2 regions of the Listeria aquatica genome follow, and region 2 is predicted to be linked to the other one. Evidence: predicted binding sites of a transcription regulator. Region 2 holds the regulator's gene; the other holds the start of a gene.
What was found. The regulator NrdR, encoded in region 2, represses ribonucleotide reductase genes. The targets are predictions, from matches to a motif close to AACACNATATATNGTGTT.
Positions count from the first base shown of each region.

Region 1: nrdD (anaerobic ribonucleoside-triphosphate reductase) is a predicted target of NrdR. The motif match lies at 1,370-1,387, and genes of this name have one in related genera.

Region 1 covers NZ_JAARRM010000002.1:405,510-408,937, forward strand. Annotated here, with positions in the region: gene nrdD (anaerobic ribonucleoside-triphosphate reductase) at 1-1,323, opposite strand, end outside; gene HB912_RS07885 (Gfo/Idh/MocA family protein) at 1,549-2,517, opposite strand; gene HB912_RS07890 (PadR family transcriptional regulator) at 2,667-3,245, shown strand; gene HB912_RS07895 (VOC family protein) at 3,314-3,428, opposite strand, start outside.
Region 2 covers NZ_JAARRM010000001.1:914,471-917,898, forward strand. Annotated here, with positions in the region: gene dnaI (primosomal protein DnaI) at 1-5, opposite strand, end outside; gene HB912_RS04525 (replication initiation and membrane attachment family protein) at 16-1,398, opposite strand; gene nrdR (transcriptional regulator NrdR) at 1,406-1,870, opposite strand; gene coaE (dephospho-CoA kinase) at 1,874-2,500, opposite strand; gene mutM (DNA-formamidopyrimidine glycosylase) at 2,511-3,332, opposite strand; gene polA (DNA polymerase I) at 3,349-3,428, opposite strand, start outside.

The DNA.
Region 1 (3,428 bases), on a different contig from region 2:
TCTTTCATGGAAGATTTCCCAAAACTTAGCTTGGTCTCCTCGGCTTTGTAGTGCAATCCGTGGTACATTTAACGTCACAACGCCCAAATTATTTCTTCCCGCATTGACATTTTCCCCAGTTGCTTCATCTTTCCAAGCTGGTAAAAACGAGCGGCAGCCCATCGGCACTTTAAAATCACCTGTCAACCGAGTGAGCGTATCATAGCTCAGCACATCTGGATACATCCGCTTTGCTGAACAAGCAAGCGCTAATTGTTTAATATCGTAGTTCGGATCCTGTTTTTCTAAATTCGTTCCACGTTTTAACGAGAAGACTAGTTTTGGAAAAATAGCCGTATGCTTATCTTTTCCTACTCCGCCAATCCGCACATTCAGGATAGCTTTTTGGATTTCACGTGCAAACCAGTCCTCGCCAAGTCCGAATCCAAGTGTCACAAAAGGAGTTTGCCCGTTACTTGTATAAAGCGTATTAATCTCATACTCTAAACTTTGCATCGCATCATAAATGTCTTTTTTCGTTCTGCTTTCTACATATTCTTGTTGCTTTTCTGGAACAACCCAGTCTTGCGCTTCTTTTTCGTGCTTCGCGTAGTTCAACTTGGCATAATCAGAAAGAATTTCATCAATCCGGTCGACCGAACAGCCGCCGTATTGCGAGCTTGCCACATTTGCAATGATTTGAGCGATTTGAGCTGTTGCCGTTTGAATCGATTTTGGACTTTCCACATTGGCGTTCCCAATTGTAAATCCATTTTGAAGCATGCCTCGAATATCAATCAAACAACAATTCGTCATCGCATGATACGGACTATAGTCAAGGTCGTGAAAATGAATATCTCCTTTTAAATGGGCATTCGCAACGTGTTTTGGGAGCATATATTTAAGCGCATAACTCTTTGCCACGGCACCAGCAGTTAAATCACGTTGTGTATTGAAAACCGTTGCGTCTTTATTCGCATTTTCATTTACAACCGTTTCATCTTTTTCAAGCAATTTTTGCACACTTTTTGTCATATCCGTCAAATTGGCACGTTTCGCATCACGGTCATGGCGGTATTCTATGTAGCTTCTTGCAACACTAGGATAGCTTGATTTCATCAAAACATTTTCCACAGTTTCTTGAATCTCATCAATCGTAAGCTCTGTTTCGTTTGGTAAAGCATTCACAATCGAAACGATAACATTTTCCAAAAAGATATCATCTTCTACTTGGATGCTTTTCATCGATGCTTCCACAGCATTGCGGATTTTAATCAGATCAAAGGTTACTTTCCGACCGTCTCGTTTAATAACTTGTTGATCTGTTAACTGTTCGCTATACATCATTGACTCCCCCATTTTCTATATATGGTATCTACTCATTAAATATAGCACAATATATCGTTCGTTGAAAAGTGATAGTGTGCACATTCACAAAATTAGGTCTTTCGTTCCTAGAAACTATTTTGAAAAAAGCTTCTTTCGTCCCTTGCTTCAAAAAAAGCAAGAACAAAATCAAAAAAACCGATTACCAAAACAAACTTTGGCAACCGGTCTGTGACAGCTATTTTATTTTTCAAAAGGAAATTCAATTCCCCAATCGGAACGAACTTTCGTCATGATTTCAACGACATCTTCCGTTAACCCGCTAAGCGCATTCTCTCCTTTTTCAATACTTTTTTCCATATCGCGAATTTCGTATTGCAGAGCTGAAGCCGTATCCCCTGCTGTGATCTCCTCTGATTCGCCATTTGTAAACGTTACTGTTGCCCGGTCTGCACGAGGAAAATCCTCTACCGTTAAATAACCATTTTCATAAGCAACGATCCCACGTTTTGGCATTTTTGCTCGGAAAGTCAAGCTTACAACCGCCATCTCGTCCTTTTCGTTTCGAAGTAAAATGCCAGACTGCTCATCAACACCCGTCTCGTATCTTTTCATCGTTGAAAGCACCTCAGTGGGCTTTTCACTTAAGAAATAACGTGCAAACGAAAGCGCGTAAGTCCCAATATCAAGCAGTGCACCACCCGCAAGATCCATACTGAAAAAGCGATTACTTGGATCATTCGGCTTCGCACTTCCAAAGGATACTTGAATCATTTTCAATGCGCCAAGCTCTTTTTCCGCCGCGATTTCCTTCAGCTTCGCATAAAGCGGCATGTGGAAAATGGTCATAGCTTCCATAACCACAACCTTTTTTTCGCGAGAAACGCGGAGAACATCCTCGAGTTCACGGGAACTCACCGTAATCGCCTTCTCCACCAAAATATGCTTACCATTTTGTACAGCTTTCATCATAAACTCATAGTGATTCGAATGCGGAGTCGAGATATAAACCGCATCAATTTTGTCATCTGCAAAAAGCGCATCAAAATCATCATACACAATCCCAATGCCATATTCCTTAGCGAAAGCTTCGCCTTTTTCTTTATTTCTAGCCCCAACCGCATACACCTCGCGGCCTTCCTTTGCCATAGCTTCTGCAAATTGGTGAGCGATTCCGCCCGGTCCAACGATAGCCCATTTCAAATTACTCATAAGTGACACCCTTTCCTCTTGCCTTCTATGTTATTTATTATATGTTTTCTTGAAATCGTTGTCAAAAAGTATATACTTTTCTTATTGTTCGAATTCGCTTAAAAACAATGATATAGTAAAAGTAAAAATTCGAAGATGGGGGATTCAGTATGTCATTAAAACTTGTCATTTTAGGCGTTTTAGACCATCATAAAGTACACCCATATGATATTAAACGCTTTTTAAAACATTATAAATGGGACTATTTATTTCAAATCAGTGACGCAAAAATATATTATGCATTTGAATCACTTGAAAAAGGAGGATTTGTAAAAGTTTCTGAAGTGGTTGAAAACGAGAAGACCCCAACCAAAACGATCTACGCAATTACAGAAACGGGACGGGCGCAAATCGAAAAAGAACTAGAAAAAGTTTTTAAAAAAGATGTTCTTTCCTATAAAGTGATCTATCCAGCCCTTTTATTTTTCAATTACGCCAAAAAAGAAAAGTTGTTGCAGCTATTAGATACACGCTGTCAAAAGGTTAAAAAAGAGTTGACAAGAAGTATCGAACAAGCCGAGCAATCTAATGAAAATCCTAGTGAAAGTATTACGTCACTTATCATTCAAAATGCAATCAAGCATCTTACAATTGAAGTCGAATGGTTAATGGATTTACAGCATAAAATTCAAAAGGATGAATTACAACCTCAAGTTTCTTATGAAATCGAGCACTTTTTTTCAAATTAAAGCGAAAGAGCCAAAGAGATTCTTTTTTTAATAAAGAGATCTCTTTGGCTCTATGATTAGTCTTAATTTTAAACGGATAGTTCTGGATTCCAAACCACTTCCCACAAATGCCCATCCGGATCTTGAAAATAGCCTGAGTAGCCTCCCCAAAACGTGTCGTGAGGAGACTTAACGATTGTGCCA
Region 2 (3,428 bases):
TCCACCTTCGTTCACCTACCTTTTTAGTTGTTTTTTTATTCGTTTCACTTGGTCCTCAAGCGCTTCTTTTTCTCGATTCGATAGCTCACTTCTAGCTGGCTCAGTCTCTTCTTTATCAAACCAATCTGGCAATACTTCCGTTCGTTTTTTACTGGAAAACTGCGACGCCCGGTTGTACCTTCTTTTTTCTTCAGGTTCCTCTTGCAGTCGTTTGTATTTTTCATGTTCAGCTAGCGCCAGCTCCATCGCTTCTTTCGCCGTCTTTACATTTTTTCGTTTCCAGTGTGCCGCAATCGTCATCATATAATTTCGCGAAATTTTACCATCTAATCGCAGCAAAACATATTCAATTAATACATTCATTACCGGTTTTGGTAAGTTTTGCTTCGTCATCACTTCTTCGATTACACGTAAGTCTGTTTCAGCAGGTTCAGCACCATCTGCAATATCGATCAAAAGTTGGAAAGGTGTGACACTTTCTAAATAAACTTGAAGCGCCTCTTCATCATTCACTTCTGGTTTTGACTGTGCCTCTTTCGCCGCCACTTCTTCTTTTGATCTAGTTACGAGTTTAGGTAAGTCGTGATGTTTTAGTTGATAACTTTCCCGAATGATTTTTCGAAGTTGTTCAAGTTGAATAGTTCCACGTGCATCAAGTGCTCGATATAAGAAAGAAGGCATTTCTTTTTCGTCCACTTGATAAATCGCATGCATCTTCAAAATCGTATCCATAACAGATTCCGTAATTTGATCACGACTCAGCATATTTGGAGAAAGCAATTGATAAAAGTAACCCCAATCAAATTCTTTTGAGTCGAGTTTAATTTTGCTTGGTGTTTTCTCTTCCATAAATTCAGTTTCAGAAGGAATTTCAGGCGTTTCGTTACCGAAACGAAACGGTTCAAACACATCTTGAAAGTTTCTCGTTACTTCGCTGTACTCAGTCCGATCGAACTTCTGATCAATAAACAATTGTTGCAATTCTTGATAGCGCTTATTCCCCACTTGACTAAATAAATAGATATTTAATAGTCCATCTTCAAAAAATTGTCTCGGAGTGAGAGGCGCTAAAAGTTCATAAACAAAAGTTTGATCATCCAATTCTGCTTTTTTGTAGGAACGAACAAGACCAAGTCCTTCAAGCTTAAGACGTGCTTCAAAAAAAGCTTGAAGGGAAATCCCAAGCGTCGTAAGCAACTGGGAATGAGGCTTTGCTTTGCTCCAAAGCTTATTTTCTTCCACTTCTTCAAGAAGGGAAAAATAAAGAGACAAAGCATGAGCACCCATGAGTGGTTGATACAGCTTAAGTAGTACTTTGCGGTTAAATTCTGTTATAATGCCATCTGCCTTCACCTTGTACCCATCGACAGGTCGTAATTCCATCCAAAATTCAGTCAAGTGCTTCTCACCCTTTATTATTTTTGTCCATTAACTCCTTCAGTTCATCGACAAAAACATTAATATCTTTAAATTGACGATAAACGGAGGCAAAGCGCACATAAGCAACCTCATCTAACTTAGCAAGTTTATCCATCACTTTTTCACCAATTAAATCGGAATCAATTTCACTTTCACCTAACGCACGAAGTTCGCGCTCCACCTCAGAAACAATATCTTCCAATTGTTCAATACTTACAGGGCGTTTCTCACAAGCACGGATCAAGCCGCGACGAACTTTTTCTCGTGCAAATTCCTCGCGTGCGCCATCTTTTTTCACAACAATCAGCGGACTTTCTTCCACCTTTTCAAAAGTCGTAAACCGAAAGCCACATTTTTCGCACTCGCGTCGTCTTCTAATCGAGTTCCCATCATCTGCCGGGCGTGAATCCACAACTCGAGTTCCATTATATTTACAAGAAGGACATTTCAAATTTCATTCACTCCCATCATTTCGCTCTATTATACCATGCCTTTTAAGCTGGTGTAAAAGTTCATTCACCTGCTCGCTCGTTTCTTTTAATGTCCCGCTATTATCAATGACAAAGTCTGCGAGCTTAGCCTTATCGCTAATCGGCATTTGGGTGGCAATTCTTGCAAGTGCCTCTTCCCTTGAAAGCCCATTTCGCGCCATTAACCGCGTAAGCTCTACTTCTTCTGTTGTCATGACAACAAGCACTTGATCAACAAGATCCGTTAATTGACTTTCATAAAGCAGCGGAATATCTAAAACAACAAATGTTTCACCACTTTTAAACAAGCGATCACGCTCTTGAAGCATCTCTTTTCGTACAAGTGGATGAACAATTTTGTTCAGTTGCTCCCGTTTTTGGCTATCATGAAAAATGATTTCACCTAGCTTCGCTCGATTTAATGCCCCCTTCGAAAGCACCTCATCTCCAAAAGTAGAAACAATTTTTTTAAGTCCAACCGTGCCTTTTTCCACTACTTTTCTCGCCACTAGATCAGCGTCAATGACGGGAATCTTTTCATCTTGCAACATCTTACTAACCGTTGATTTTCCGGTAGCAATGCTCCCAGTAAGTCCCAGTGTGAATTCCATTTTCCCACCTCTATTTTTGACAATGCGGACAAAAATGTGTGCCCCGCCCGTTCAACTTAATTTTTTCGATCAAAGTTCCACAAGTAGGACATGGTTCACCTTCATGACCATAAACAACTAATTTTTCTTGAAAACGCCCGAGCTCCCCTTGCGAGTTCACATAAGTTCGAATTGTGGAACCACCAAGTATAACAGCTTCCTCCATAATCGCCATTGTCGCTTCATAAATCCGGCTTACTTCAAGCTTAGAAAGCGAATTCGCCGCTCGAGTGGGTAAAACCTTTGCCCGGTAGCAAATCTCGTCTGCGTAAATATTTCCGATGCCAGCAACTAACTTTTGGTCAACTAAAATTGTTTTAATGGCGCGCGACGATTTCTTTAAGCGAGAACGAAAAGGGGCGAGCTCAAAACTTCCAGGAAAAGGTTCCGGTCCAAGTTTTAAAATGGATTTTGTATCGGCTTCCCCGTGCTTTTGAATCCATTCCATCGTCCCAAATTTACGAACATCTAAAAATCTCAGTTCAGTGTGATCCGTAAAATGAAAACGAATATGTGTATGCTTTGTCACCTCATCAGTATCCTCGTTCAAACGGAATTTCCCTTCCATTCGCAAATGGGCAAGCAACGAGCAGTTCGTTAAATCAAAAATCAAAAACTTCCCGCGCCGTCGTACAGCTTCGAACTCCTCACCAACGAGAGCCAATTTAAATTCATCTGGATCTCCATTCACGATCATTTTAGGAACACGAACCGTCACACGATCAATTTTCTTTCCAATCACAAGTTCATTTAACGTTTTTCGTACATTTTCGACTTCTGGTAATTCTGGCATGTTTCATTAACTCCTTTTATTTCGCATCATACCACGTGTCACCAAATGCAGCGTCCGCTTTAAGCGGTACATCAAGTGTTACCGCATTTTCCATAA